Regions from separate parts of the Ureibacillus sp. FSL W8-0352 genome, predicted to be linked through region 1. Evidence: predicted binding sites of a transcription regulator. Region 1 holds the regulator's gene; the other holds the start of a gene.
What was found. The regulator LexA, encoded in region 1, represses DNA repair genes until DNA is damaged. The targets are predictions, from matches to a motif close to CGAACATATGTTCG.
Positions count from the first base shown of each region.

Region 2: the regulator LexA is predicted to act here: its motif matches at 7,127-7,140, upstream of parE (DNA topoisomerase IV subunit B).

Region 1 is NZ_JBBOQT010000001.1:249,533-266,201, reverse strand. Features, by position in the region: gene liaF (cell wall-active antibiotics response protein LiaF) at 1-284, shown strand, start outside; gene NST98_RS01340 (sensor histidine kinase) at 281-1,381, shown strand; gene NST98_RS01335 (response regulator transcription factor) at 1,374-2,012, shown strand; gene tkt (transketolase) at 2,221-4,215, opposite strand; gene NST98_RS01325 (DUF896 domain-containing protein) at 4,345-4,575, opposite strand; gene NST98_RS01320 (YneB family resolvase-like protein) at 4,642-5,298, opposite strand; gene yneA (cell division suppressor protein YneA) at 5,285-5,626, opposite strand; gene lexA (transcriptional repressor LexA) at 5,794-6,411, shown strand; gene NST98_RS01305 (gamma-glutamyl-gamma-aminobutyrate hydrolase family protein) at 6,463-7,167, opposite strand; gene NST98_RS01300 (hypothetical protein) at 7,529-7,774, opposite strand; gene NST98_RS01295 (hypothetical protein) at 8,136-8,423, opposite strand; gene NST98_RS01290 (prepilin peptidase) at 8,519-9,274, opposite strand; gene NST98_RS01285 (potassium transporter) at 9,303-9,992, opposite strand; gene NST98_RS01280 (hypothetical protein) at 9,989-10,576, opposite strand; gene pilM (type IV pilus biogenesis protein PilM) at 10,573-11,550, opposite strand; gene NST98_RS01270 (prepilin-type N-terminal cleavage/methylation domain-containing protein) at 11,669-12,115, opposite strand; gene NST98_RS01265 (type II secretion system F family protein) at 12,228-13,436, opposite strand; gene NST98_RS01260 (type IV pilus twitching motility protein PilT) at 13,433-14,476, opposite strand; gene NST98_RS01255 (GspE/PulE family protein) at 14,490-16,157, opposite strand; gene NST98_RS01250 (VanW family protein) at 16,173-16,669, opposite strand, start outside.
Region 2 is NZ_JBBOQT010000001.1:786,072-802,740, forward strand. Features, by position in the region: gene NST98_RS03965 (alpha/beta hydrolase) at 1-515, shown strand, start outside; gene NST98_RS03970 (SIR2 family NAD-dependent protein deacylase) at 969-1,691, shown strand; gene NST98_RS03975 (DMT family transporter) at 1,888-2,724, shown strand; gene NST98_RS03980 (hypothetical protein) at 2,834-2,992, shown strand; gene NST98_RS03985 (hypothetical protein) at 3,012-3,155, shown strand; gene NST98_RS03990 (VanW family protein) at 3,398-4,324, shown strand; gene tlp (small acid-soluble spore protein Tlp) at 4,399-4,632, shown strand; gene NST98_RS04000 (hypothetical protein) at 4,779-5,147, shown strand; gene NST98_RS04005 (hypothetical protein) at 5,223-5,366, opposite strand; gene NST98_RS04010 (HesB/YadR/YfhF family protein) at 5,827-6,117, opposite strand; gene plsY (glycerol-3-phosphate 1-O-acyltransferase PlsY) at 6,143-6,745, opposite strand; gene parE (DNA topoisomerase IV subunit B) at 7,159-9,132, shown strand; gene parC (DNA topoisomerase IV subunit A) at 9,132-11,582, shown strand; gene NST98_RS04030 (DMT family transporter) at 11,698-12,600, shown strand; gene NST98_RS04035 (solute symporter family protein) at 13,029-14,573, opposite strand; gene NST98_RS04040 (DUF485 domain-containing protein) at 14,570-14,896, opposite strand; gene NST98_RS04045 (helix-turn-helix transcriptional regulator) at 16,081-16,449, opposite strand.

The DNA of each region.
Region 1 (16,669 bases):
GCGATTACACGATTGATGTGACAGAAACGATTTTACCAACAGGTACTTCTGTCATAACGATTCGCCAAGGGATAGGAAAAATAAAAATTATTTTACCTTATGAAATTCCTTTCCGCATTCAATATTCTACTCTAATTGGTGAGGCAAAATTATTGCATTATTCACCGAAAAGATTGTGGAATGAACGGCTTGTTTTTGAAGATGGTGACCCGAATGAAGCAAAACGAAAACTAGTTATTCATGTGGCTACTTGGCTTGGGGATGTGGAGGTGATTCGGAAATGATTTCACTGATATTCCGCACCTTTACGATTTCACTGATTATTTTAGGTATGTTTTTTGGACTTTTCTATTTATTATATGGTGTACCAAATGAAACAACTTGGAGTCCTATATGGGAAAATTATTATAACGAGCTGCCGCTTTTTGCAATTATTGTAATTGGTACGTTCATTATCAGCTTTTTCATAAGCTTATGGTGGATGATTGTAGAAAAATCAAAAGAATTCACTACATTACATTATGTAAAGCAATTGGCTGAGCCTGAGCTAACTGTTAAACGAAACGTTTCCTATCCACTCCGAAAAGCTTTAATTGAAACGAATGAATTAATCGAAACGCAACGAAAAAGTCTGCAACGTTTATCCAATGAAAAAGCAGAAGCAAGTGACAAAATCATTCAGGAACGTATTATCGCAGAAAGACAAAGACTTGCAAGGGAACTTCATGATTCCGTTTCTCAACAATTGTTTGCTGCGTCGATGTTGTTATCTTCCATAACAGAAACGGAGACTCCACCGGATAATGCAAAACATACGCTAATACAAATTGAAAAAATGGTGCAGCAAGCCCAATTAGAAATGCGTGCATTGTTATTACATCTCCGACCAATCGCATTAAAAAACAATACCCTTGCTCAAGGGTTAAAAGAATTAATTAACGAATTAAAGCAAAAAGTCAACGTTGAAATTGAATATGAAATTGAAGAGATTCAGCTTTCAAAAGCTGAGGAAGACCATTTATTCCGCATCGCTCAAGAAGCGTTATCGAATACGTTGCGCCATGCAAAAGCAACGGAAGTGGAACTGCTACTGATCGAAAGAGATCAACTGGCAATATTAAGAATTCAAGACAATGGCCGCGGATTTGATATGAATAAAGAATCCAATACGACTTCTTATGGATTACGAAACATCGCGGAGCGTGCTGTGGAAATTGGAGGAAAATATAAAATAGTTTCGGTGCCTGGCGAAGGAACCATTGTTGAAGTAAAAGTACCATTGAAAGCACAAGATGAGATGGAAGAAAAGATTTCACTTGATGAAATACGGGAAAAGCATTTGATGGAACAGAAAAATTCGGGAGGTGAATCAGATGATTAAAGTATTCATTGCCGATGATCATGAGATGGTTCGCATCGGTGTCTCTGCATACCTATCAGCCCAATCAGATATGACCGTTGTCGGAGAAGCAAGTAATGGTCAAGAGGCAGTGGAAAAAATTCTCCAGCTTAAGCCTGACATTGATATTATCTTGATGGATAATGTGATGCCAGTTATGAACGGTGCTGAAGCGACGAAAGTAATTTTAAAAGCATGGCCGGAAGCAAAAGTTATGATGGTGACAAGTTTTCTTGATGATGATAAAGTTTACCCTGCACTAGAAGCTGGCGCTATCAGCTACATTTTAAAAACTTCCAATGCCAAACAAATTGCAGAAGCGATTCGAAAAACCGTTAGTGGCGAATCCGTTTTGGAGCCTGAAGTCACTTCAAAGATGATTAACCGGATGCGAAATACAAATAGCCATCCCCTTCATGAACAATTAACTGATCGGGAAATGGAAGTATTATTACTTATAGCCCAAGGTAAATCAAATCAAGAAATTGCAGATGAATTATTTATCGCTTTGAAAACCGTAAAAACGCACGTGAGCAATATCTTATCGAAATTGGAAGTTCAAGACAGAACCCAAGCAGTGGTATATGCATTCCAAAATGGGCTGGTGAAATAACGCGTTACGGGGTGTTTAGAAAGTTGTATGCTTTCTGGGCATCCTTGCTTCTTCTATGCTCCCCCGCTAGTCGAACGAATTCCCACGATTCTTTCAAATAAACTCAAAATGTCCTTTCAAGGTTCGCCTAAGGAAATTTACTTTAAATTCTTCTATTTCACTAAAAAAAGAGGATACCCTCTATATAGAAGATATCCTTCTTTCACCATTATAATGCTTTTACTTTTGCCACTACATTGTCGACAGTAAATCCGTATTTTTCCATTACCACTTCTCCTGGGGCACTTGCACCGAACTTATCAATCGCAAGTACATCTCCTTCAGTGCCAACATATTTATGCCAGCCTAAAGAAGAACCCATTTCAATAGCCAATCGTTTTGTCACCGCTTTTGGCAACACAGATTCTTTATATTCATCAGATTGCTGTTCAAATCGATCAACAGACGGCATCGATACAACCGATACATCGATACCATCTTCACGTAATTTCTCTTGGGCTTTCACCGCTAATGCTACTTCAGAACCTGTAGCGATTAGAATAGCATCGGGTGTATCTTTTGTCGCTGGTGATACGACATATGCACCTTTTGCAACACCTTCTTTAGCTAGAGCTGCTGTATTTTCAAGCACAGGCAAGTTTTGGCGTGAAAGCACTAAAATTGTTGGTTGATTTGTTGATTGAATGGCAAGTCTCCATGCTTCTTTTGATTCATTTGCATCAGCAGGGCGAATTACAGAAACATTTGGCATAGCACGGAAAGATGCTAAATGTTCAATTGGCTCATGTGTTGGCCCATCTTCTCCTACAGCGATTGAGTCGTGCGTGAACACATAAGTAACTGGTAGTCCCATCAATGCAGATAAGCGAACTGCTGGTCGAATATAATCAGAGAAGACGAAGAATGTACCACCAAATACTCTTAAACCACCATGTAGCGCCATACCGTTTAAAGCTGCACCCATCGCAAACTCGCGCACGCCAAACCAAATATTGCGACCTTCAGGTGTTTGCGCTGAAAAATCGCCTCCACCTTTAATTGTTGTTTTGTTAGAACCAGCAAGGTCGGCACTTCCTCCAAAGAAATAAGGCACTTTTTTCGCTAATGCATTAATTACATCGCCAGAAGATGAACGAGTCGCAATAGATTTTCCAGGCTCATATGCAGGAATCTCTTCATCAAAATCTTCTGGAAGTTCATTATTCATAGCTTTCATAAATTGCTCTGCTAATTCTGGATATTCCTTTTTATAGTTTTCAAATTTCTCGTTCCATTCTGCCTCAGCCTGTACACCGTTTACTTCAGCAGCTGCTTTGAATGTTTCATACACTTCTTCCGGAATTTCAAACGGCTCGTGCTTCCAGCCATAGAATTCCTTCGTTAACTGAACTTCGTCAGCTCCAAGTGGTGCACCGTGAACATCGGATTTTCCAGATTTATTTGGTGAACCATAACCAATTACTGTTTTTATTTCAATTAATGTTGGTTTCCCTTTTGACTGCTTTGCTTGTGCAATGGCGTCATTAATTGCATCCACATCTGTGCCATCTTCTACACGAATATAGTTCCATCCACAAGCTTCAAAACGCTTTTGAATGTTTTCAGAGAAGGCTTTTGAAAGATCGCCGTCTAATGAAATATCATTTGAATCGTACAGTAAGATTAATTTTTCAAGTTGTAAATGTCCTGCTAATGAAATAGCTTCGCCAGCAACGCCTTCCATTAAATCTCCATCACCGCAAAGAGCAAAAGTATAATGATCTACTATTTCATGACTAGGTTTATTGTATATAGCTGCTAAGTGACGTTCAGCCATCGCCATACCAACAGCCATTGCAATACCTTGTCCAAGTGGGCCAGTTGTTGCTTCAACCCCTACTGTGTGACCGTACTCAGGATGCCCAGGCGTTTTTGAACCCCATTGGCGGAAATTTTTGATTTCTTCCATATCTAAGCCATATCCACCTAAATGGAGAAGGCTGTATAATAACATGGAACCGTGTCCTGCGGAAAGAATAAAGCGGTCGCGGTTAAACCATTTTGGGTTTTTTGGATTATGGCGCATTTGTTTCGTCCATAATGTGTATGCCATTGGAGCTGCACCCATTGGAAGACCTGGATGCCCAGAGTTCGCTTTTTCAATGGCGTCAATTGATAAAGTTCGGATTGCGTTAATTGCGAGTAAATCCGCTGTAGTCGTCATATGATTGACATCCTTTCTCGTGCTAAATATTTGTTCCGTATTCAGTTTAGACAACATTTACAGAGAAAACAATCTAATTTTTAGGAATGTCATATTTTTTACTTTAGATAGCAATATACTTATAACTCGTTAATTTAATTTATTGCGGCGAAGCTGTTTTATTTTATCCGGTGTGACATCGTTACCTTCGATATCATATACTTGCACATTTTCAATCGTCTTTCTAAATGACTCACGGAAAGCCTCTAAATATTCTTTCCTTAACATTGTGCGCTCTTTCGCTTCTTCTTCTGTTAATTTGCCCTCCTTCGCTTTTCTCGTCAATTCATTGATGCGGGCAATTTTTTCTTTAGACAACATTCCATTCACACCTTTCCTTTTCAATACATAAAAGGATATGCAAAAAAGACTCGAAGTGCAAGTAGATTAATCTTCGAGTCTTTCTTTATATTCCATATATCTGCGATGAACAGTTGCTTTACTTACCTCATATCCTAAACCTCTCAAAATTGAAGCAATTTCTTGGAATGTTAACCCCTTTTCCCGTAAATTGACAACTTCTTCAATCGGAACATCAATCCGTTCTCTCCCTTCACGTTTATGTTTATTTTTAAAATTCCGTTCAGGGCGATATCCGTTTTCCACTGCTCGACGCATTCCTCGTTTTATTTTGGCATTATGTATTTTCCGCTGATATTCTTCAACAATAGCTAAAATTTCTAACAGCATCGTATCCATTTCATTCATTGTTAATGGACCGGCATCATTAAGAGAAAATATTTCTATATCGCTTTTTTTTAGCAAATGCAATACTGCAACGCGGGCATGTCCACGGCCTAAACGCGTTTCATCTTGAACGAAAACACTTCCAATATTGTGTTCCACAATATAATCCATCATTTCGAGCAACCCTTCTCGGTTTACATCATATCCGCTATGTTGATCTTCGAAAATATTGACTACTTGAAACCCTAATTGTTGGGCATAGATTGAGAGTTCCTCTTTTTGTCGTTCTAATGAAGTTTCTTGCTCGTTTTTTTCAGTGCTTACCCTTGCATATATAACCGCTTTATTTTCTTTCATTGTCTTTTACAGCTACCTTTATTGATTGAATTTCTTCTTCATTCATCGCAATATAGATTGCATCTTTCGGAATAGGAATCATTAATGTCTCACCTGCAATGATATAATCAACGTTGATGTTGTTTTCCTTCGCTACTGTTCGAATCCATTCCTCCGTCGTCATATATCCTTTATAGCGCTCTGCTAATGTCCAAAGCGTATCGCCTTCTTTAATTGTAATTTGTTCAAACGTCATATCTCCATCATCTGTAATGAAAATATAAGCAATAATGAGTAATGTTACAATAGATAGAATTTTAATATAATGATTCTTCTCTAACCAACTCATTTTCCGTTCCCCTTTTCTCGAATGTTTGTTCGGAATATCTGTTCTTAATATAATACGAACGTACGTTTTTGTCAATAGGTTTTTCGAACTTGTGTTTGCATTGTTCGAGATGTGCTGTTATACTATATGTAAAATATGTAAAACTATTCACATTAGAGGTGACCAACATGGAGAAATTATCAAAAAGACAAAAGGATATTTTAGAATTTATAAAAGAGGAAGTTCGAGCAAAAGGGTATCCTCCATCCGTTCGCGAAATAGGTGAAGCAGTTGGGCTTGCCTCTAGCTCAACAGTACACGGTCACCTTACGCGCCTAGAACAAAAAGGATATATTCGGAGAGATCCTACTAAACCTCGAGCAATAGAAATATTGGATAGTGACGAAGTGGTTCAAAAACAGCCAGTTGTCCATGTGCCATTAGTCGGTAGAGTAACTGCTGGTAGTCCAATTACAGCGATTGAAAATATAGAAGAATATTTTCCGCTACCTGCTACATACGGAACAAGTGAAGATCAGCTGTTCATGCTAGAAGTAATGGGAGATTCGATGATTGAAGCCGGTATTTTAGATGGAGATTACGTCGTTGTGAAAAAGGCATCTACTGCAAACAACGGAGAAATTGTAGTTGCCATGACGGAAGAAAATGAAGCGACTGTGAAACGATTTTATAAAGAAAAGAATTATTTCCGCTTACAACCTGAAAACTCTTCTATGGAACCAATCATTGTCGATAATGTCACGATTTTAGGAATTGTAGTTGGTTTATATAGAAAATTTCATTAATTACTAGAAAAACTCGCAAACTATTCATCTGAATGCGAGTTTTCTTCATTATTATTCTTTTGTACAAGCAGCAACAAATGCTTTGAATAATTTTATTGCTCCTTCCTCACCATTAAAAGCCAGCTCTTCTGGATGCCATTGAACACCGATGCAAAATGGTGAAGTTTTATGTTCTACCGCTTCCACGATACCGTCGCTAGCCACTCCGACAATTGTCAGGTCTTCTGCAATTTCTTTTACAGCTTGATGATGGAAGGAATTCACTGCTATTTTTGTGGAGCTTACAACTTGCTGCAATTTACACTTATCTTGAAGATGAACAAAATGGGATGTTTCGGAACGATGAGAATTTTGGGTATGCAGAAGAATTTCTTTTTCATTTTGTGAGTAAATATCTTGGATAATTGTCCCACCTAGCGCTACGTTTAACACTTGCAATCCACGGCAAATTGCAAGAATCGGGATATTTCGTTGAAGTGCAATCTTTGTCCATTGAATTTCCCTTTCGTCACGCTTTGTTACAACTCTCCCCAATTTTGGAAGCGGTTCTTCACCAAAAAAAATGGGATTGATATCTCCTCCTCCTGTGAGCAATAATCCATCGATTTTATTTATCAATTGTTCTCCATCTTCTTCTGAAATATAAGGAAGGCAAATTGGAATTCCACCTGCATTGAGAACGGCTTGCACGTATGAATCATTTACCCGATATGTTCCCCCCTCCCAATCCATTGTTATACCTATAATTGGTTTCATATAGTCATCCCCCTTGCCATTATATTATGTAATATATTTTATTATATTTGAATTGTATAGGAATATTTTGGTATTTTTTGAGTATTCATTTTATAGGAGACTCTTTGCATAATTGTGAATCTTTACACAAGCGAAACGAATTATTTGCTCCTGATACTTCATATCTGCGCAAGTGGGCACCCTTTTCGCACAAGAATACTCTATCTACACTAGTGGGCACTCTAAACATGTTGTTTTTTTTATCTGCTCAAGTGGACACCCCTTTTATACACACATGTTGGTATTATTTGCACTTTATTCGCACAAGTGGCTGTTCTATCTACACAAGCAAGTACTCTATTCGCACAAGTGGCTGTTCTATCTACACAAGCGGGTACTCTATCTGCACATGTTGGTACCCTATCAACACAAGCGGATACCTATTCGCACATGTTTCAACTTTATCTACACGAGCGGACACTCTATCTGCACAAGCAAGTACTTTATCCGCACGAGTTGCCACCTTATCTACACAAGCAGACACCCTATCCGCACGAGTTGCCACCTTATCTACACAAGCAGACACTCTATTCGCACATGTTTCAACTTTATCTACACAAGCAGACACTCTATCTGCACATGTTGGTACCCTATCTACACAAGCGGATACCTATCCGCACGAGTTGCCACCTTATCTACACAAGCGGACATTCTATCTGCACAAGTTGGTACCCTATCTACACAAGCAGACACCCTATCCGCACGAGTTGCCACCTTATCTACACAAGCGGACACTCTATTCGCACAAGTTGCCACCCTATCTACACAAGCAGACACCCTATTCGCACATGTTTCAACTTTATCTACACAAGCGGGTACTCTATATGCACAAGTTGGTTCCTTATCTACACAAGCGGACACTCTATTCGCACATGTTTCAACTTTATCTACACAAGCAGACACTCTATCTGCACATGTTGGTACCCTATCTACACAAGCGGATACCTATCCGCACATGTTTCAACTTTATCTACACGAGCGGGTACTCTATCTGCACAAGTTGGTTCCTTATCTACACAAGCAGACACCCTATTCGCACATGTTTCAACTTTATCTACACGAGCGAACACTCTATCTGCACAAGCAAGTACTTTATCCGCACGAGTTGCCACCTTATCTACACAAGCAGACACTCTATTCGCACATGTTTCAACTTTATCTACACAAGCAGACACTCTATCTGCACAAGCAAGTACTCTATCCGCACAAGTTGCCACCTTATCAAGCTTCCAAAACCTAACCTCACACACTATTGTTTTAACCCAAACAAAAAAGCACCACCCAAAATAGGTGATACTCTCCTTGATGAATTTTAATGAAACAACCACCAATACCACCGGATGATTGTATCGCCGTAAAAATACACGATGACCGCTGCCAATGCAATGGACGGGCCAAATGGAACAGGAGTTTTGCGACCTTGATTTCGCACCGATAACACAATCATACCGACAATCATGCCGATGACGGATGCTAAAAATAAAGTTAGCAAGGTTTTCAAAGTCCCTAAAACCAGACCGATTAAGAAAAATAGTTTAATGTCGCCGCCACCCATTCCTCCTTTTGAAATTACCGCTATCAAAAGCAATATTCCAAAACCTATCACCGCACCAAGAAAAGCATCCCACCACGGTTCAATCGGCGAAAGAATGCGACCTAAGATTAGCAATGGTAAAAAGAAAAGAAGCACTTTGTCCGGAATAATCATATATTTTAGGTCAGATACGACAATGATCACTAATAATGAAATAAAGAAAAGCGCAATGGCCAATTCAATGGACAATCCGAGCTGTATATAACTAAATGTAAACAGTAAACCTGTTGCAAGCTCTGAAACTACATAAATCGGCGAAATCTTCGCTTCACACGTCCGGCATTTTCCTCGTAACCATATGTATGAAAATACAGGAACTAAATCAATCGCAGTCAGTCGCCTTTGACAATTCGGACAATGGGATGGTGGAGTAATGATTGACTCTTTCTTAGGAATTCTTAGGCCTACAACGTTAAAAAATGACCCAAACACAATTCCAAATAGAAAGAAAAAAATTCCATACACAATTTCCATGTAAAGCGCTCCTCACAAAATCGATTGACTATTCATCTCCTTCATAATAGAAGGTTGTCACTTGAACAGTTGCTTCGATGCTATCCACTGGATCCTCAGCGAATTCATTTTCTTCCCCAGGCAGAGAAAAATTGATAATATCAATATGCATAATACGTTCTATTTTTTCAATTTCTTTAATAAAATGGACTAGATGCTGGAAATCTGGGGATTCCACATTGACTTCAAATGTAATTAATTTTAACTCTGGAGGTAAAGATTCTTTTGCAATTGTCGAAACAGGTCTTTCGTTTGAAGACGTTTCTTCCCCAGAGTCATCTACATTTTCACTGTCTTCTGTTGGAGCGTTAGGGTCTTCCAACTCGGAATTAGAAACAAGCGTATCGTAGTTGTTAAAATCAACCGATAAAATTTTTGTGCCCGATACATATTGAGTTTCTTCTATATTTAATATGAGATCATCTAAATTTCTTGTAGCAGGAACTTTCTGACGCATTTCAAAAAGCGTTGTTTCGTCAATGCTTTTACTAGCATTAATCTCCTCAATTTGTTGTTGAATTGTGGTCATTTCAGAGCGAGTCGAAGCAATGGACGTTTCGAGTGAGGCGACTTCCTCTTTTTTCGGTAAAATAACGTAATAATATACAGCAAATAACAGTGCTGCTACGAGGGCAATAATCAACAAGGTGGATGAATTTTTGCCACTTGTTAATTTCATCTGTCAACACCTCCAGCAGCTAAATATTGTTGATCGATAAAGAGCGTAAATACTACTTCATATCGAGGAATTTCGTTGAAGTTTGTTGCGTCATCCTCTTCCTCGAGATCACTAGGATCAAAATGTTCTATGGAAGTCACTTGCACATCTTTGAAGTAAGCGCTTCCTGTTAGTCGAGACAAATAGTTCGCTATGTCGCTTAATGTTTCAAAGTCCATTGTTACCTCTGCTGTCTTTGCGTCAAATGTATATTCCCTTAAATAAGAATGTCCCGTCTGCAAACGAATCGTTTCATCGATTATGGGTGAAACTGGATACGAAATTGTCTCAACAAATTCAATGGATTGCTTTAACGAACCTGTGTTAACGGTCATGCTGTCGAGTTCTTCTTGCAATTGATTCCGCTCTGCAATCACTTGTTGTTCTTCGCTTCGCAAATGTGCAATTTCGCCTCGAATTTTAAAATATTGGAACACAAAAAAAGCAACGAGAAGTAAAACAACAATTGTTAAGAGAATATAGAGATTTTTCGATGCGGACTGCCTTTTATCGACTCTCGGCAACAGGTTAATATCTGGGATCATGATTTAACCTCCTTTAAGGCCAGTCCCATTAACGATGCATGTTTTGCCTTCAATTCGGGATAATATTGTTGAATAAACGAATCATTAATTAATTGCATAGGTAAATCAAAACTTTGTTGCAGAAAAGAATGAATTTCATCAAGATAGGGGTTATCCCCCATGACGATGATTTCATCGACTCCCTTTTCTCCTTTATTTAAAGAGAAACGGAAGAAATTCATGATGCGATCGAGCTCTAACACCTGGTCTGAAATGAGCATGCGATAATCTTCAAATTCGCCAATGTACGAAAAATCGAGATGGTGCTCGTCCGTTTGTTCCGCTTTCCAACCGTTCAAATCCGTTTCAATCGGTTGGAAGCGTTGGAACTCCACATTTCCTTTGGAATAAATGGTAATGGACAATTCATTAATCAGCCAATTGGTCAGTAAGTATGTTTTCTCGTCATCCAAAAGGTTCAGCGATTCGAGCAGTCGCAAATTGCAAAGGGCCCGAACATCCGCCGCTTCCGGATGCATCGAAATATCTAAAAATAAATGTATGTATTTATTCACTTGTTCAGAGCTTGCGGCAAACAGCATCGCCTTGCCGTCCCCTTCTTCCGGGTCAAACACATCAATAAGGGGCTCTTCAAATGGAAGATGAATGGAGTAACCTATTTCCATTTCCGCGTATTCTCTTAATTTAGTTGCTTCAATATCATTCGGATGTTCAAAAGATTTTAATAGAATGAAAGAATCCGGAACGAGAAAACGAACATGTTGGTTTTTCCCACCCCATTTGGGAGCGTATTTTTTTAAGAGTTCATACAGAGTCAACTCATCTTTTACGTCAGATTCTTCAATTACCCCTTCTGGAATGGCAAACTCCACTACTTTCGCCTGCGATAGATCTGATCCCTTCATTACAAGGGAGCGAAGTACGTAATCATTGATTTCAATGGATACATGAGATTTTTTCTTTCGACTAAACATACGCAGGCCTCCTTTTAAGTAAGTTAGTAAAATTTTTTCTGATATTTAAAATTTAATTGCCTAATGAGACAACTAACCAAGTATGGGTTAGTTGTCTGATAGGGAATTAATTATTTAATTATTTTGTAAAACTAAAAGAATCAGTAGGGTCAGGGCTATCAATTTTTAAATTATCTACTGTTGCCCCTGAAATTTTTACTGTTTTGCCTGCAACTGTTATTGTCTTGTTATCTGAAAGAGATAATGAATTTGGTGAACCTTTAGTTACTTGAACTGATTCCTTTACTTCATCTAATACTCCCCACGTATCAACATAATCTTTTAACTGAGTATATCCTACAGTTTTACCGTTAGTTTCTCCTTTATCAGCAAAATAAATATTAGCTGCTGATAATACATTCGCAACATCAGCTTTTGCGGATTTAATCTCACTATTGTTAATAATATTCCCGATAGCCGGTATTGCAATTGCTGCAACAATTGCTAAAATTACAACTACTGCTAACACTTCGACTAACGTTAAACCTTTTTCATTTTTCAAACGTTTTTTCAATAATTTTAACATATAAAAACCTCCTTTAGGATTAGCATGTAACTCGTTATGACTTAGTTCGGACTACACTTTTACCCGTTAACCTCACCCCCTTAAAATAGTCTGAAACTATTAATCTATTTTCCTACATTTGTTCATACAAGCTGAACATCGGCAAGAAGATGGCTGCAACGATTCCACCTACGATTACTGCCAGAAATAGAATCATGATAGGTTCAATTAACGACTTTAACGTATCCACATTGCGTTCCACTTCTGCCTCATAAAATTCCGCAACTTTTTCTAGCATATAATCGAGAGAACCCGTAGATTCTCCAATCGATATCATCGATGTGACAAGCGGTGGAAATAACCAACTTTTCGCTAAAGGTTCTGATAGTGGACTCCCTTTTTCAAGACTATCTCTTGCTTCTCTTACAACTTGTGAAATCACCGGATTCCCGACCACTTTTTCTACAATCGTTAGACTTTGCAAAATCGGTACTGCACTACTAAACAATGAAGACAAAGTGGATACCATCCGTGCAATAACAGATTTTTGCAATAGTGGACCAAATATTGGAAATTTCAACAATAAATAATTCATCATATAGTGAAACACTTTATTGTTTTTATAAAGAAAATAAGACAGCACAATTGCGATTACAAGAATACCAAGTACTACCCACCAAAAATTTCGTAACCAATCGCTAATTTTGATGGTGATGATGGTAACTGTTGGCAACTCTGCCCCCATGCTTTCAAAGGATTCAGTAAATGAAGGAACAATAAAGACCATCATAAATATGGCTACTGCAATAGTTAAAACAAGCAATATTAACGGATAAGTCATCGTCGATTGAATCTTTTTCTTTAAGTTGTATTGCTTTTCGAAGGTTGTAGCCAATTTATCCAAAGTAATATCCATATTCCCCGATACTTCTGCGGAAGCGATCATGTTAGTAAACAATTCGGGAAACACTTTCGAATGTTTTTTTGTCGCATCGGAGAAGGAAATCCCCGTTCGAATATCCTCCTCCACCATCTCCAAGGCTTTTTTTAACGGCTTGCTCTTTGTTTGGCGAGATAATATATTTGTAGAATCAACAATCGATACACCTGCGCGAATCAGCGTAGCAAATTGTCGGCAATAGATGACGAAATCCTGGTTTTTTACTTTTCCCCCACCGAAATTCAGCTCTTTGTCAAGGATGCTCGACGATTGATTGACTTCCCGAGGGTTGATGCCTTTCTCCCGAAGTTTTGCAATCGCAGCTTTTTTACTTGTTGCATCGATTTTGCCTTTTATGACTTGACCTGTTTTCGTCCTTCCTACATACCTGTAAATGGTCAATGGTAATCACCAACGTTCATGTAAGGTTTCACTTCCTCAAACGACACGATGCCTCTTGAAAGCAACTCTTGAATTGAATGTTGCAACGTATGCATGCCTAGTGCACGGCTCGTTTGCATGATATTTTGAATTTGGTGAATCTTTTCGTTGCGAATTAAATTTGTCACTGACGGCACAGCCACAAGAATTTCGGTTGCTGCTACACGGCCGCTTCTATCTTTTCGAACGAAAAGTCGTTGGGAAATTATTCCTTGCAACACATTAGCAAGTTGATTGCGAATTTGATTTTGCTGATGTGGTGGAAACACATCGATAATACGATCAATCGTTGTCGGTGCACTGGATGTATGAAGTGTACCAAACACTAAATGCCCTGTTTCTGCAGCAGTAATTGCAGTTGATATCGTTTCTAAATCCCGCATTTCTCCAACGAGAATGACATCTGGGTCTTGACGAAGAGCAGCTCTTAGTCCTGTTGCAAAATCTTTTGCATCAATTCCAATTTCCCGTTGATTGACAATGGATTGATTATGTTGATGAATAAATTCAATCGGGTCTTCTAGCGTAATGATGTGTTTTGCCTTCGTTTCGTTGATATGGTGAATCATTGCTGCCAACGTAGAAGATTTACCAGAACCTGTAGGCCCCGTTACGAGCACAAGTCCTTGTGGTTTATCCGCCAAATCATATAACACTTTCGGCATTCCGAGCGATTCAATGGTCGGGATTTTCGTTGGAATTAATCGAAAAGCTAATGCTGGTGCATTTCGTTGATGATAAGCATTGACACGGAATCGAAAATTTTCGTTAAAAGCGTAATTAAAATCTGCATCTCCTTTTGAACGATATTCTTCTAATTTGTTATCCGGAATAATAGCGTTCACCATGTCAATAATCTCTTCAGCAGTCAACTCGGAATCTCCAAACCTTTCTAATTGACCGTGAATTCGGTACACTGGTGGAGTTCCAACCGTAATGTGTAAATCTGAAGCATTGTATTCATAAGTTTTTTGTAGTAAATCTTGGATTGAATATCCCATCGCATATCCCTTTCTATTCAACCGTTGCTACGCGTAGTACTTCTTCTGTCGTTGTCAAGCCATTTAATACCTTTAAAAATCCGTCTCCAAGTAAAGTTCGATAGCCTTCCCGCTTCATGTAGTCCATGATGGTTGGAATTCCTTTTCGTTGTAAAATGTAATCTCTCACCGTACGATTAATTGGTAAGATTTCATGAATTGCAATTCGGCCTTTATATCCCGTGTGGTTACATGCGGGACATCCTCGACCTCGAAGCACCTTATCAATTTGCAATCCTTCCCTAGAAAAGATTTCCTTTTCTCGAAGGGTTGCAGATACTGTTTCTGCGCAGTCGCGACATACCCTTCTTACTAATCGTTGTGCAATAACTCCTACGACAGAAGAAGCGATTAAAAACGGTTCTATTCCCATGTCCTCAAGTCGAGAAATCGATTCAACGGCACTATTAGTATGAAGGGTGCTTAAAACTAAGTGACCAGTAAGGGACGCTCGAGTTGCAATTTCTGCTGTTTCGGTATCCCTTATTTCCCCAATCATTACAATATCTGGGTCTTGACGGAGGATGGATCGCAACCCTGCCGCAAATGTTAATCCAACCTCTTCTTTTACTTGAATTTGATTGATTCCCTCGAGTCGATATTCCACTGGATCTTCAACGGTAATAATGTTTACCCCTTCTTGGTTCAGTTCAGATAAAGCGGCATACAATGTCGTCGATTTACCTGAACCGGTTGGACCGGTGATTAACACGATGCCATTTGGTCTTGAAATCATGTTACGGAATAATTGTTCGTTTTGTTTACTAAATCCTAATTTATCGATACTTGTAGCCGCATTGCTCAAATCGAGAATACGCATAACGATTTTTTCACCGTAAATCGTCGGCAATGTCGATAAGCGAATATCCACCGGCCGGAAATTAACGGTCATTTTAATGCGGCCGTCTTGTGGTATACGATTCTCAGTAATATTTAAATTCCCCATAATTTTAATGCGGGCTGTCACCATGTTTTGCATATGTTTTGGAAGGGAACGCTCCGTTCTGAGCACACCATCTATCCGGTACCTTACCCGAAATTCCGTTTCTTGCGGGTCAAAGTGAATATCACTTGCCTTTTGCAATACCGCATTGGAAATTAATTGGTTTACTAATCGAACAATCGGTGAATCGTCATCGGTGATTTGCTGATCTACTGTTTCTTGAGCGGTGATATTTAAATCAGCCATCGCCGCATCCATCGATTCTTGTAAATCATAATATTTCGCAATGGTTCTGTATAAATCATCTTTCGCAGCTATCCCCGTCTCGATGTGACATCCAGTTGCCATTCGAACCTCTTCTATAGCAAAATAATCCATCGGGTCTGCCATTGCGATAAACAATCGATTTTTATCTCTGCGAATGGGCATAATTTGTGCTCGTTTTGCCAACTCTGCAGGCACTAACTGAAGTACTTCTGGATCGATTCGATATTGGCTTAAGTTTATATGCGGAACACCTAATTGAAACTCAAGCACTTCAATTAATTGTTGCTCTGTTAAAAAGTTTTCTCGGATTAAGAAATCCCCTAATTTTTCGTTGCTCGATTTATTTTTTAGTGCGTATTCAAGTTGCTCAGTTGATATAACCCCTGCTTCAACGAGCAGATCCCCTAATCGCTTCCGATTTTTCGTAATCATTTTGCCCTCTCCTTTCTATGGAGTTACTAAATTTCCGCCTTTATCATAGTAACTTCCAGGAGGCAACCCATCCTCGAAATGATGATTTTTGACTTCGTAACGGTCGTCATAATCCGGTAATCCATCACCATCTAAATCCACATTCTCCACAAGATTAAAGCCTGCTTGATTACCTTGTTCTTCCATCACGCCGCTGCCTTCAGAAACTGGTTGTCTTGCTGAATTCAAAACAATTCGATTTTTTGGAGGATAATAATCTCTACTAATCTCTTGTATTCTTTCGTCCCCATTTTTCGAAATTGTTCTCGTAACCGTTACTCGAAGCCCTTGTTTTCCTTCTTGAATGAGCTTTGTTGTTCCCATTGGTAAATCATTAGAATAGCGGTTAATGATTCGAGGATTAATAGTCTGTTGATGAACAGAAATGTGAATAGTTGCATCTTTTACTGTAGAATGTAACGCTACTTTTAATTGGTCACCTTCGACTGTTGATTTAAATAGATAAGGATGTT
Region 2 (16,669 bases), 540 kb from region 1:
ACGCTGAAGAATTAGGAGGCCATTCGGATCATATTGCAATAGGCGGTCCAAGTTTGGGCGCACATTTTGCCATCAGTATTGTTCTTGATTTCACGATTCAGCAAAATTTCCAATTTAAAAAGCAAGTGTTACATTATCCAATTATTCAATTAGACCAACATATAAAGAACAGTCCCCATATTTCAAGAATGCTTTTTAATGGAAAGTACGGAATTGATTTAACATTGCATTCGTTGAATATCTCCAATCTTGAAGATACATCTATTTCCTATTATGCCCCCCTTCACACAAATAATAAGTATTTAGCTCAAATGCCACCCACTTTAATTTTTGTTGCGGAATACGATCCTTTATGTGATGAAGGAGAATATTTTGCAGAGACATTAAAAAATACTGGTGTTGATGTAAAACTTGTTCGCTTTGATGGAAACGTTCATGGTTTTATGCAAAGTTTTCCGGGTTCACCAGATTACATGCGGGGATATGAAATAACTGCGGAATTTTTACTACGATGATGAACAAAAGTCTGTGCCTGTTAAGTAATGTTGGCACAGACTTTTAATTATTAACTGAACAAGAGTAGACCAGCACGTGGTTGTCATGCTTCTGCACAAGTTTGTGGTTCATCTGCAAGTGATGTATTCATCCATATGAGCGATTTAGTTATCTGCACAAGTGATATATTCATCCGCACGATTATTCATTTATCCGCACAAGTGTTCTACTTTTTCGCACGAGCGATTTAGTTATCTGCACGAGTAACATCTTCATCCGCACAAGGGATATATTTATCTGCACATGCGACATATTCATACGAACAAGTGTTTTATCTATCCGCACGAGCAGATATATAAACTGTACGATAAAGCATTTTAATGGATTCACTACTTCCATCACACTTTTTTATTTTCTTCTTGGAAAATTTATGAGATAAATATTGATAAGGATAGGAGAGAGGAGTGGGGGATGTGAGCCAAATACAAACAGTTGTTGAATGGATTCGTTCATCGAAAAAAACAATTGTATTGACTGGTGCGGGTATGTCAACAGAAAGTGGGGTGCCCGATTTTCGTTCTGTATCTGGTTGGTGGACAAAAACTGACCCGCAGCAAGTTGCAACAGTTGATGCTTTAGAATCTAATTATCCGTTGTTTCATGAATTTTATTCTATGAGAATTAATTTACTGGACAAATGTTCTCCCCATGAAGGACATTATATTCTTGCGGATTGGGAGAAAAGAGGAATCCTTCAACACATTGCTACTCAAAATGTCGACGGATTTCATTCAAAAGCAGGCAACACCCAAGTAGAAGAGTTGCACGGATCCATCTATACATTTCGTTGCCATTCGTGTGGAAGAAGCGCTTCAAAAGAAGCTTTTTTAGCCAAGGAACGTTGTGCTCATTGCCAAGGAAACTTAAGACCAAATGTTGTGTTATTTGGTGAAATGCTTCCTGAAAAAGCATGGCACAATGCATTATTAAATATTCAAAGTGCAGATTTAGTCATTGTTATTGGAACAAGTTTGGAAGTATATCCAGTAAACCAACTTCCTAAGATGACCAAAGGAAAAAAAGTGTACATCAATAAAGAAATTGCACATCATTCAACCTACTTTGATTGTATATTAGAAGGAAAAGCCAAGGAAGTTTTAATCAATTTACAAGAGCGATTAGAAAAAAATTATTAATATTGTTTTTGTACTGGACCCTTCTCCACTGGTTTGAGGTGGGTTCATTCTATTTGAATTATCATTATATAGCAAATAACATAAAGGTAGAAAATATGGTGAAAATAAAGAAAATTATTGATTGAAAAATCATTGAAATTTTCAATGTATAGAACCTAAAATAAAATGAATTACATTTTGCAAGAGGTGCTTATTTATGTGGGTCGGGGCAGCATTGTCTACCATGTTTTGTTTTGGTGCAAATAATATGATTTTTAAATGGAGTACTACTAAAGGGTACTCAAAAATACATATTCAACTTTATTTTTATTTGATTGCTTTTATTTTAACATTGATTTATGGATTAATTGTCGGATTACATAATTTGAACTTTGCTTCGGTTGTACTCGGAGCGATAATCGGAGTATTAAATACAAACGGCAACATTCAAATGTCTAAAGCCTTTGAAAAAGGACCAGCAAGCATCACCAGTTCATTAATTAGTATGAATGCAATCATTCCTATTTTAAGCGCAGCATTAATTTTTCATGAACACATTACGCTCCTGCAATGGATTGGCATTATCATCATGATTTGTTCAGCTGTTTTGATTCAATATTCTCCTTCCAATCATATGCATATAGAATATTTACCTTGGATGATGAGAATTAGCTTTGCCATTCTCTCACTTGGTGTTCTCGGTATATTGATGAAAGCATCTACATATTTGCACATTCAGCCACTCAACATGTTAATTTGCATGTACGGCGGAGGTACCGTCTATTTAATGATTAACAGCTTCATTCAAAAAGAGAAATGGCAGACACCGGAAGCAAAAATTGGTTTTGTGGTAGGAATAATTAGTGTAATTGGATATAGTTGTTATTTCTTTGCTTTACAAACGGGAATTGCAAGTATAGTATTTTCCATCGTATCATTAAGCTGCTTAGTCGTAGTTTGTGGAAGTTTTGTCGTATTTCATGAAAAACTAAAATTGTATCAAATCGTTGGGATAATCACGGCATTGATGGGCATTATCTTTACAAAGATATGATTCAGTGAGGGTCAAATGCGGCCCTCATTTTCATTTCTATGAACAATTGTTGCGACATTTCAATATATATAGCGGAAACAAGAAACAGTCAATATTACTAAAAGAGAGCTTGAATAGTTCGGGCATTTCTTCTCTTCGTATAAATGGTGAACAATACATATTTGCACATGCTCCTATTGAATCAGTTGGCTTTGGATTAATTTTAGAAACGCCGGAAAAAATTGTATTAAATGAAGCGAAAACGATTCAGCATACTACATCACATTAATGAAGTATTAAATAGCTCAATGCAAACATCAAGCAGCATTCAAGAAATTGCTTCTGCATCAGAACAGCAACATGGTACAATGCAAGAAATTGTTTCGGCAGCAAATGAATTAGCAAAAATGGCAGAAACATTAAACGAAACAGCGCAAAAATTTAAATTTTAAATAATTTTTCTAGTTTATTTACTTAGGGTGTCTAGAGAAATTTTTGACACCCTTACTTCTGCATAACAATTAACTTATATAAATCTCCCCTCCTCCGACAATCAATGCAAGTTTCCTTCGCTGCAAAATTAATCCGTACATGACAATCAACCATCCAAAATGATTTTTCAGACTGCTCATTTTTCGTGTACAAATAGGGAAACATAATTATAAAAATATTGATTAGGTTGTGTTGATAGTTGATGAAGAAGATATTTGTATTTTTCAGTTTATTAATGTTTCTGAACCAGCCTTTTGTGAATGCTTCCACGATTGATTTTCTTTTTTCTAATAATCAATCCATCAACATCGAGATAATTGATCCCGAATCAAAGGAGATAGTCCATTCCTTTCATCCGTATGATTATGACATCGAATTAGACTTAAATATCTTCAAAAGTGAAGTGGAACGATGGATTCATGAAATTGAACCATATTACTACAAAGAAATGTCCCTTGATCGAATTGATGAAGATGGTGAAATTATTAAAGGTTCCCCAAGAATTGAAGTCAATACTACACAGTTGTTAGAAGAAATATTAAGCCGCTCATTTACTGGTGGAAAGATTGAAATCCCATTAAAGATTACTGATAGCAACTATCGACTTACTGATGTTCCTCATTTAAAAGAAGTTGTACTCGCTTCCTTTACTACATTCTTTAATCCAAATAAAGCAGGGAGAAGTAAAAACATCGAGATTTCAGCTGCAGCTATTCATAACATCATTGTTGGCAGCGAAGATACATTTTCCTTTAATGCAGTCGTTGGACCTAGAGAAATTGCTTACGGTTATCAAATAGCACCTGAAATCGTGAATGGAAAATTGGTAATGGGGATTGGTGGAGGCATATGTCAAACTTCTTCCACATTATTTAATGCTGTTGATCAGCTTCCAATTAAAATCATCGAAAGACATCATCATTCCATGGATGTTGGATACGTTCCAAAAGGAAGAGATGCTACGGTTTCATTTGGAGGCTTAGACTTCCAATTCCAAAATACAACCGGAATCCCTTTTCTCATTCAAGGTTATTACAGACCTGGGGCGATTACCGTTGAAATCAGAACTTCAAAAGAATATGAGGAATTATTGAAAAATGAATTAATGGAATCGGAACCAAATTCTTAAGCAATCCCAGATGCATATTTCATATTATTCGATTCACACTAATACTGAATTTTTTGAAAGAGGAGGAGCATTCAATGGCAAATCGAAAACCGAATCCAGACAATCGTTCAAACAACGTAGAACGATTACAAACAATGGTGAAAAATACAATTAAAAATATTCATGAAGCAGAAGCAAGTATGGAATTTGCAGGTCCTGAAGAAAGAGAAAAAATTAGAGAAAAGAATGAGCGTCGCCGTAAAGCAATTGAAGGTTTCCGTGAAGAAATTAAAGATGAAGCTGCTGCTCGTAAAAGAGGAGAAGTATAAAATAGTGAGAAACTGGCCTTATGTCAGTTTCTTTTTTATTTGAATATGATTGCTTTTTTTAAACTAGATTTTATCCTATTTACATTTAATTTTGATAAAATAATGAAGTGGATAATAGTTAAGTATGTTGGGGAGGGTCATTGCATATGAATATGGTTGAAACGCTCGTAAATCAAAGCCGTAATGTAATGGATCTAATGAAACAATTAAAAAAAATTGCTTCAGTCAAAGGAAAAAAACGTACCGAATTAATTGAAAAATTTACTGCTAACCAGCATTCATTTAATGTTTATACATATGCAAGTGAGGAAGCGAGACAATCGCAACAAGTAGAAACTCTTAAAGTGAAATTAAATGAATTTAGTAGCCAATTTGATGCTGCACGCTATGAGATGGATGGAGAAGTAAATGAAGAGCAGGTAAACCTTTTATATAATGAAGTGTTAAATGCATATAACGAAATGGTAATAGCACTTGGATACGAAAAAGAAGTTATCGATATAAAAAAATTTTAAAATCGAGTAGGAGGGAGTGATTAGCTCCCGTCCTCTCACACCACCGTACGTACGGTTCCGTATACGGCGGTTCAATTAAGATAATTGACGCAAGTTTTCATAACTTCCGTGAATAGCTTGTCTTCTTATGCCAGTGGTCACTCCACCCTCCAAGAGGTCTCCCACGGGATTCACCGCTTCCTTCCTCAAGTGAGGTACTACGTTTTCTGTGTTCATCATGACTCACTGAATGCCAAGGGCTATTCTCTCTTAATTGTTCGGTCCTTCTTAGTAGTTCTAAACCAACTAATACTATGACCTCTGCTGACTTCTGACGGTTCAGCTACTTATCACTAAGTAGGTTATGAAGCGAACTTCACCTATCCGCCAGACCTCCCCGGGTAAGTACATGCACTTTCACACCATCTATCCGCCTCATTTACTCGATATGACCTTCGACAGAAAGAGCTTTGTTTTGTTACGCAAACTCACTCAATCATACCTAGCCTTATATGAGGTTCGTGTTCCTCGGACCGGTGTTTTGCCTCCAGCTTCCTTCAGATTCCGCGTCACCACGGACACCCTTGCGTTGAGCTAACCTCTACTTCTGTCTTCGGGGTTCGGGACTTACACCCTATAGTTCATGTACATGCCGGGCGCACGTAAAAAAGAAGTGGATTTTTTGATCCACTTCCTTTTTTTATTTTTTATAGTCGTAAATTAATTCATCCGTTTTTGAATCAATAGAAACATATAAGTCATGATTATTGAAAAACCATTCATCATCTTTTTCAACATAAAAATGGATGCCATCTACAACCGTTTCAACCCCGATATTATGAGGCTTTTCACGGTTCATTCCTAAAGAAAAAGCTTCATGGAAAGGGGAAGAACCACCGTAACGAGCGTAAAACCTTATGTATTCACCTGATTCTACTTCCATCTCTTCTTTGAACCAAGCCAACGCTTCATCCGAAATAATAATTTTCATTTACGCCAAATCCTTTCGAAAAACTTTATAACCACTTAACTTTCGGTTCCGTACCTTCTTTGATGCGTTTGATATTGGATTTATGTCGATAAAATATAAAAGTTGCTAAAATCAATACTAAGATAAATAATGCGAAATCACCAGTAAGTAACCAGTAAATAATGCTATAAATCACGGCTATGACAGATACAACCATTGACGATAAACTAACAATTTTCGTCAGTTTTAAACTGATGAAGAAGCCGATGATTAAAATTATAAAAAACGGCCATGAATAACCTAACAATACACCGCCTGATGTTGCCACAGCTTTTCCGCCACGAAAACCTGCAAAGATTGGGAACATATGTCCAACCGCGGCTATTGCTCCTAAAATAAGAGGATGTACCATCGTATCACTGAAAAACGGAAACATTGGTAGTATCGTTGCTACTGTACCTTTTAAAATATCCATGATGGTAACAACCATTCCAGCTTTTTTTCCTAATACGCGGAATGTATTTGTAGCACCTAAGTTACCGCTTCCATATTCTCGAATATCCGTTTTATAAAAGATTTTTCCAATCCATAATCCAGACGGAATCGAACCGATTAAATACGCACAAATGACTGCTATTACATTAATCATACCAAGATTCCTTTCAAAATAAACGTTTTACTATTAGCGATAATCATTTTACACTTTTTCTCTTATAAGAGAAAGGTCATTTTCGCTTTTTTCTATTATTCGCGAAAAAATATAGTACAGTGGAAGGAAATCATATGTGTAATCGTGAATCAAAGAAATGTCTTCATTTATTATATATGTTATCCTTTGTAAAATAAATAAAGCGATTGTGTTGGCAAGTATATTTATTAGGCAATCTTTTATTTTTAAGATGAAAACAGTACAAAGTACACTTTATGAAAAATTTTCTTTTTTCTTTTCAAAAATTTGTTAAAATGAAAAGGATGCTCGAATGTACTAGTGATTGACAGATGGAACGATTCTCTGTACGATTTGTGATATAGAACGGATGTTTGTATTTGGAGGGATTTAATTTGGCAATAAATCAAACAGGGATCACATATGATGCCGATGCCATTCAAGTATTAGAAGGTTTGGATGCTGTACGGAAACGTCCAGGGATGTATATTGGATCCACTGACAGCCGAGGTCTTCATCACTTAGTTTATGAAATTGTAGATAATGCAGTGGATGAAGCCCTTGCTGGATTTGGTTCACATATCATCGTCAAAATCCATAAAGATCATTCCATTAGCGTTCGAGACTACGGTCGTGGAATGCCAACAGGAATGCATAAATTAGGTAAACCAACACCTGAAATAATATTCACTGTGCTTCATGCTGGTGGAAAATTTGGTCAGGGTGGATATAAAACAAGCGGTGGTCTACACGGTGTGGGATCATCCGTTGTAAATGCTCTATCTAGGTTTCTTGAAGTAACGATTTATCGTGATGGTCAAATTCATCGCCAACGCTTTGAAAATGGTGGAAAACCGGTAACAACCCTTGAATTAATTGGGACGACAAAAGAAACTGGAACACTCGTTCACTTTTTACCGGATGATACGATATTTTCCACAATAAAATTTAATTATGATACATTAGCTGAACGATTACGAGAATCAGCTTTTCTCTTAAAAGGTTTGACAATTGAACTGATTGATGAAAGGGAAGAAGGAAAGCGGGAAGTATTTTGCTATGAAAACGGAATTCAAGCATTTGTTGAATATTTAAATGAAGAAAAAGATGTCATCCATCCAGTAAAATATGTGGAAGGCACTCATGATGATATAGAAGTAGAATTTGCCTTCCAATTTAATGATGGGTATTCCGAAACTATTCTTTCCTTCGTCAATAATGTTCGTACTCGAGATGGCGGTACTCATGAAACTGGTGCCAAGTCTGCATTAACTCGTATCTTTAATGAGTACGCACGAAAAGTCGGTTTATTAAAAGAAAAAGATAAAAACCTTGAAGGTACCGATATAAGAGAGGGACTTTCCGCCATCATTTCCGTTCGAATTCCAGAAAGGTTATTACAATTTGAGGGCCAAACAAAAAGTAAACTTGGAACTCCCGAAGCCCGCACTGCTGTAGAATCTGTTTTATCAGAAAAATTGTTATATATTTTAGAAGAAAATGCAGAATTATCCGCATCTCTTGTTCGGAAAGCAATTCGAGCTGGACAGGCGAGGGAAGCAGCGAGAAAAGCTAGGGAAGAAGCACGAAACGGTAAAAAGGGCAAAAAAGCTAAAACAATTCTTTCTGGGAAGTTAACACCTGCCCAATCTCGCAATCCCGAAAAAAATGAATTATACCTCGTGGAAGGTGATTCTGCAGGGGGATCTGCAAAACAAGGTCGCGATCGCAGGTTCCAAGCGATATTGCCACTCCGCGGTAAAGTTATTAATACAGAAAAAGCAAAACTTACGGACATTATGAAAAATGAGGAGATTGCTACCATTATTCATACAATCGGAGCCGGAGTAGGTCCTGACTTTAATTTAGAGGATGCGGCTTACGATAAAATTATTATAATGACCGATGCAGATACTGACGGTGCCCATATCCAAGTTCTTCTACTAACATTTTTCTATCGTTACATGCGCCCATTAATTGAAGCTGGAAAAGTCTATTTAGCTTTACCACCGCTTTACAAAGTGTCAAAAGGCAGTGGTAAAAACGAAGTTGTTGAATATGCTTGGACTGAAAATGAATTACAAGAAAAAATTAAAAAAGTAGGGAAGGGCTATGTTATCCAACGCTATAAAGGTCTTGGCGAAATGAATGCGGACCAATTATGGGATACGACGATGAATCCTGAAACGAGAACACTGATTCGTGTAACGATTGAAGATGGCGCCCGTGCAGAACGTCGCGTTACAACTTTAATGGGTGATAAAGTCGAACCTCGCCGTAAATGGATAGAATCAAATGTTGATTTTGGTATGGAAGAAGATACAAATACTTTAGTAACCGATTTCATCCAACATAAGGAGGAAGAATAATGGCGTCAACCGAACGATTTCATGAATTAACTTTAGAAGACGTGATTGGCGATCGTTTTAGTCGCTACAGTAAATACATTATTCAAGACCGAGCGATTCCCGACGCTCGAGATGGATTAAAACCTGTGCAACGTAGAATTCTTTATGCGATGTATAGGGAAGGGAACACCCATGAAAAACCATTCCGAAAATCTGCGAAAACAGTCGGTAATGTTATTGGTAACTACCATCCTCATGGGGATTCATCCGTATATGAAGCAATGGTACGACTTAGCCAAGATTGGAAAGCTCGCTATCCGTTAATTGAAATGCATGGAAATAACGGTTCGGTTGATGGTGACCCCCCAGCAGCAATGCGTTATACGGAAGCGCGCCTTTCCGTTGTAGCTGCAGAAATGCTAAAAGATATTGATAAACAAACAGTCGATTTCGTTCCAAACTTTGATGACCAAGACACTGAACCGACTGTGCTTCCTGCTAAACTTCCTAACTTACTTGTAAACGGTGCTACTGGTATTTCTGCAGGTTACGCAACAGATATACCACCTCACAACTTGTCAGAAGTATTAGATGGAATATTGATGCGTCTAGACCATCCAAATTGTACTGTAGATGATTTAATGACAGTTATAAAGGGGCCTGATTTTCCTACTGGTGCAATCATAGAAGGGATTGATGGCATTAAAAAAGCCTATGAAACAGGCAAAGGAAAAATTATTATTCGCTCCAAAGCAACAATAGAACCCATAAAAGGTGGAAAAGAGCAAATTGTCATCACTGAAATCCCTTATGATGTGAATAAAGCACAACTTGTAAAGAAAATTGATGAAATGCGTTTTGATAAGCGTTTAGAGGGGATTGCTGACATTCGAGATGAATCCGACCGAACAGCAGGACTCCGAATTGTCATTGAATTAAAGAAAGATATTGATGGAGAAGCCATTTTAAACTATCTATATAAAAACACAGACTTACAAATCACATATAACTTTAATATGATTGCTATTCATAATCGGCGTCCAACAATGATGACACTTCCATTAATGCTAGATGCATATATCGATCATCAAAAGGATGTTGTAACAAGAAGGACGAAATTTGACCTTCAAAAAGCAAAAGATCGATTACATATCGTTGAAGGTTTGATAAAAGCTTTATCCATTTTAGATGACGTCATTCAAACAATTCGTTCTTCTAAAGATAAACGAGATGCAAAAAACAATTTGCAATCGAAATTCCAATTTACTGAAGCACAAGCAGAAGCAATTGTTAACTTGCAATTATATCGTTTAACAAATACAGATATAACGCAGCTCCAAAAAGAGCATGAAGAATTACAAAAAACAACAGAAAAACTATCGAAAATATTAAGTAGTGAAAAAGAATTAATTAAGGTCATTAAAAAAGAAATCCAAGAATTGCGTAAAAAGTTTGACGAGCCTCGACGTTCCACTATCCAAGCTGAAATTAAAGAAATCAAATTGTCTCTAGACGTTTTAGTGCCAAGCGAAGATGTTGTCGTGACTGTTACAAAAGATGGTTATGTAAAACGGACAAGTCTACGATCTTATGCAGCGTCAAGCCCGGAAGATATTGCAATGAAAGAATCGGATTATTTACTATTTGAAGAGACATTGAATACTCAACATTACCTATTAATTTTCACGAATAAAGGTAACTACATTTATCAACCAGTTCATGAATTGCCGGATATTCGTTGGAAAGACTTAGGTCAACATATTTCAAGTATTGTTCCGATTGAAGAAGGCGAAAAAGTAATAGGTGCTATTGGCGTTGAAAACTTTGATGATGAAAACTTACATGTATTAACGGCATCAAAACAAGGACAAGTGAAGCGTTCGAGTCTAGCTGAATATCAAGTATCTCGATACTCCAAACCAATTAAGTCAATGAACCTAAAAAATGACGATGAAATGATTTATGCAAACCTTGTATCTTCCGATAAGGATGTTATCCTAACATCATATTTAAGCTATACAGTACGATTTAACATGGAAGAAATACCGATTACGGGTGTCAAAACAGGTGGGGTTAAAGGCATCAATTTAAAAGATGATGATCTATTAGCCGCAGTTAATGTAATTGAAAAAGATGCTAAACAAGATGTACTTGTCGTTACCCATCGAGGTGCAATCAAACGGATGAGTATTTCCGAAATCGAACGAACAGGCCGAGCTAAACGTGGTCTTGTCATATTGAAAGAATTAAAAACAAATCCTCACCGTATCTTTAACGTTTTGGTTGTTAATGAAGAAGATTCGGTACTTGTAGCAACGAAAAAACAAGTACAAGAGAAATTTGCAATTTCTGAACTCACTAAAGCAGATCGTTATTCAAATGGTTCATTGAAATTCGATATAAACAACGACGGTGAATTATTATTTGTAAAAATTCTCAAACCTATTCAAGAAATCATAAAGGATTTATAATTAATAAGAACATAATATTGTGGATGACTCTATTATGGAGTTGTCCACTTTTAAATTGAAAAAAATTCGAAAACGGTTTACTATTGTTATCATCGTTTATTTTGGGGGAATCATTATGGGGAAATTAGTGTTATCCATTGAACATCGTTCGAAAGGAATGGCGTTAGTAATTCTTGCTGCATTGTTTTGGGGAATATCCGGTACTGTTTCCCAATATATGTTTCAACATTTACATATCAACACAGAATGGTTTACAACTGTTCGGTTACTACTTGCTGGATTGTTATTATTAATCATTGCTTATAATAAAGAAGGAAAACATATTTTTGACATATGGAAACAAAAAAATGACGCCATTCCATTAGTCATTTTCGGAATATTTGGTATGATCGGTGTTCAATATACATATTTAGCTGCTATCAAACACGGAAACGCGGCAACAGCAACGGTTTTACAATACTTAGGTCCAGGATTAGTGACAATGTATTATCTTATTATTGCCAAACGTCTACCAACATTAAAAGAACTGATTGCAGTTTTTTCAGCACTTTTTGGAACTTTTTTGCTTGTCACACACGGAAACTTTCAAACATTAACGATTTCAAAAGAAGCTTTTTTATGGGGGATTCTGTCCGCCCTTGGTTTAGCATTTTACACGATTTATCCAATTAAATTATTAAAAAAATGGGGATCCTTTATTACCATTGGCTGGGGAATGTTAATAGGGGGAATCGTTTTTAGCATTATAAGAGCTCCTTGGCAATTTGAAGGGCAATGGCATATTGAGGCAAACTTTGCTTTCTTATTTGTCGTTGTTTGTGGAACCGTTCTTTCATTTTATTTTTATTTAGATAGCTTAAAATATTTAAGCGCCTCGGAAACAAGTTTACTAGCTTGTTTCGAACCATTATCCGCAACATTAACATCAGTAGCATTCTTAGGGGTTGCTTTTGGATGGATTGATTGGATTGGATCGTTATGCATTTTACTAACAATAGTTATTTTATCGAGAGAGTAGGGAAGGGAACCATCGAATTGAATAAAATGATAAAAAGAGGAAAGCTCATCTGCCTTCCTCTTTTTGTTTTGAGTAAAATGCATTGTTTATTTTTCTAATGATTTTGTTGTTAAAAGCCTTTTTATTGGCTTATTTCACCAACATATGTGGCTGGATAAGTTGCTTCATCAAATTTATATGGTAGTTTTCTTCAACATTACATCCTCCAAACCCGTCATGTTCCACTGCATACCAATTAAAGTTATTAAAGCTTTATGTGACAGATTTGTGATATATACCATCTAGCAATAAAAAAATAAAAATATTTCTACTATAATAAGAATTAAATAGAAAATAACAATTGGAGAAAAGAGTAGGGGAGTAATGGGGAAAAGATATGCAATTAAAAAATCCTTGAGTTATGAAACTCAAGGATCAAAGGGTTAGTATTAGTGAGAGACTTTATTAACGGAAATACCAGTTTGTGCGCGAACTTCAACTTCGCTATATTTTGCATAATCAGTTTCTTTAGATAAAATAGTTCCAATCCAACCGCAAATGAAACCAACTGGAACAGAAATAATTGCTGGGTTTGTTAAAGATACTAATGGCGTACCTACGAAAATCGCTTTACCTGGTTCTGGATTCCATACGTTTGGTGAAACTGCCACAAGAACTAAAGCAGTAATTAATCCACCAATGATAGCCCATACAGCACCATTAGAATTGAATCGTTTCCAGTAAATTGTGTAAATGATTACTGGTAAATTAGCAGATGCAGCAATACAGAATGCTAATGATACCAAGAACGCAACGTTAAGCGTTTGAGCTCCTAATGCAAGTAAAATAGAAATAACGGAAATGACTAATGAACCAATACGAGCAGCAATAACTTGCTCTTTTTCAGTAATTTTGCCTTTTTTAACAATCTGACCATAAATGTCATGAGATAGGGCAGAAGCACCTGAAAGTACTAGACCTGCAACTACCGCTAAAATTGTTGCAAAGGCAACAGCTGAAACGAATGAGAATAAAATATCTCCACCTAATGCTTCAGCAAGTAATGGTGCAGCCATGTTACCAGCAGGGTTTGCAGCAACAATAGTTTCTTTACCAACGAATGCAGCTGCTCCAAATCCTAAGAAGATAGTTAATACATAGAAAATACCAACGATCCAAGTAGCCCAAATTACTGAAGAACGTGCAGTTTGAGCATCTTTAACTGTGAAGAATCGCATTAAAATGTGTGGAAGACCAGCAGTACCTAATACTAATGCTAATAATGTAGAAATTGTATTAATACCGCTCTTATAAAGCATACCAGGATTTAAATAAGCTTCACCTGCTTCGGTAGCAGTAGCCATTTCAGAGAACATTCTAATAATGCTGAAATCAAATTTCCATAAAACTAAAAGTGAAATAATTGCAGTACCAAACATTAATAGAACAGCTTTAATAATTTGTACCCAAGATGTAGCAGTCATTCCTCCGAACAATACATAGATTGTCATCATGACGCCAACGATTAATACAGAAACCCAATAAGGAATACCGAATAATAATTGAATAAGTGCACCTGCACCAACAAGCTGTGCAATCATGTAGAACAATACGATAACAATTGTACTTAATGCAGCTGCTCCACGAACTTTTGCCATATCGAAACGAGCAGTAATCATGTCTGCTAAAGTGAATTTACCTAGATTTCGTAAAGGCTCAGCAACAATATATAATACAACTAAATAAGCTACTAAATAACCGATGGAGAAGTAGAAACCATCATATCCATATAAAGCAACGGAACCTGCAATCCCTAAGAATGATGCAGCAGATAAATAATCCCCCGAGATAGCTAGTCCGTTTTGCCAACCTTTAAGGCCGCCGCCAGCAGTATAGAATTCACTTGCAGTGCTGGTTCTTTTAGAAGCCCAATAAGTAATATACAAAGTAACAGCAACGATAGCTAAGAACATGACTATAGAAGTAAGACTCATTGACCAGCACCTCTTTCGTATTCATCAATAATTTCTCTTGCTTCTTTGTCAAATTTGTTCGCTCTTCCCACATAGAAGTGTGCCAGTCCCCAAACCATTATAAAGAGACCAAATGAATAGAACCATACCCACGTAATTTCTCCAATTGCTTTTTGATGCAAAATTTCTGTGTACGATGTTAAAACTGGAAGAAGCATGTATAAGACAAAGAAAATTACTGCCATCGTCCAGAGAAATGAGTTTTTCTTTCTAGATAACTGTCTGAACGATTCCATTTTGGCGATTCTTTCGTAATCAATTTGCTTTCCGCTATCTTTCGCCATAAACATACCCCCTTATTTTTGATTTTTTTTGCTGCTTTGTGTGCGCAAAATTCTTTTTTAAGAATTTTACAATTTTAATTTTATTTAACAGTTCAAAAAATTGCAACAACTTTTTTCTATAAATATTCCAATTTTTTTTAGTAAAAAACAAGATTAAAAGAGAAATTTTTTTCAAAAGTTAAGAAATACGCAGTATGTTAGAACTATTTATTTGACAATTAATTTACATATTTTCGGGATATTATAACAATGAAGGATAATGAAAAAAACAAAAAATAGAAAAAAGGGAAAAAAAGTTAGGAACAATGACCGAAGAAATTGGTGTGAATAGAAGTTAATAATTATTGAAGGAATAACAATTATAGGAAAGTACAAGATCAACATATGTGAAATAATGATGATCCTATAAATAGTTATGTATAACTGAAACATTTTATTAATTTAACAGTTCATATTATTAAATTTTTATTAATTTAAACTAATAAATCGGTAAAATAAATACAGTTATTTCAATTCTGTCTCACTATTACAAGTATTCTTATATTTTGAGATTTAACTTCCGATAATATATATTATGTAAACTAAAAAACAGAAATAAAAAATTAGTTTATTTTCATTCCATAAAATATGAATTCTTTCCCACCCATTGAATAATCAATAAATGGTTGAGTATCAATTTGTTGGTTTCAAAAGATTAAGACGGATGATTAATTGTTTATCAAAAGTTTTATTTAATTTGACTTTCCACATGTATTTTTGCCAGTATTTTTCTACTTAATTGATTTACACACGAATCACCCTCAATAACACTTTACTTTTGATATTTTAATCCAATTAACCGTAAATATAAGTGATTTCCCAACATCAATCTTTACTTATCAAAACTAAAATTGATATGTTTGGCCACCTATATATTATAAGTAGAAAATTTATTATCTCGAGAGAAATGCTACTGAGGTTTTGATCGTTCCAGTGGCAGCAAAAATATACTCCATCTCCATATTATATTTCGTTATAAATTGCTCTCGCTTTTTTCAGCAAACACTATTATATACCGTTGTTCCGTATGTCATAAATAATTCTAAAATCAGACATTTCATTCATCGGAGATTTGCTTGGACTAAAATAAGTAATAGAGGATGGGTTATCAAATAATACATAATGTAAGATACAGATTTTTCTATTTAACCTCTCTTCTGGGAATAATTATCTTTTAGAGCCCTATTTAGTAGTGCAATTGAACGGTCGATATCAGCTTTAATCGTATCTTTATAGGCTTTTACCTTCTCTTTGTCTCCCAGCCTATAAATATAAATCGTCTGCATTTCTGTTCCTTCTTTTGTTATTGGCTCCCTAACAACATAGCCCTCTTTTAACAACTCATGCAAGGACTTATAAATTTCAGATTTTGTTGGTTTATAACCGAGATCTTTAAAATGATTTTGTAATTCTTCTAATATTTGAAGTCCATAAAGTCTTCCCTTCTCTGCTGCATGAAGCATATAAAGTTTTAAGTAAGCTCTTTGTTTAATGACAAATGTACTTTTCCCCATTTTATCCCTCCATAATAGCTGTACGTGTTTTTACTAGATTTTAATAAATTGTTCGGAGCGAGTGTTTTCAATAAATAAAGGATTTTTTAGAACCATCCTCTATAAGAATATAATAAACGAGTTTATTGATAAAAGTAATATGGCCTGACGAACTTTTTGTCAGGCCAAACCACTTATGATATGATTTTAAAATTTCTCTCCAGGTCGAAATTTATTGCTT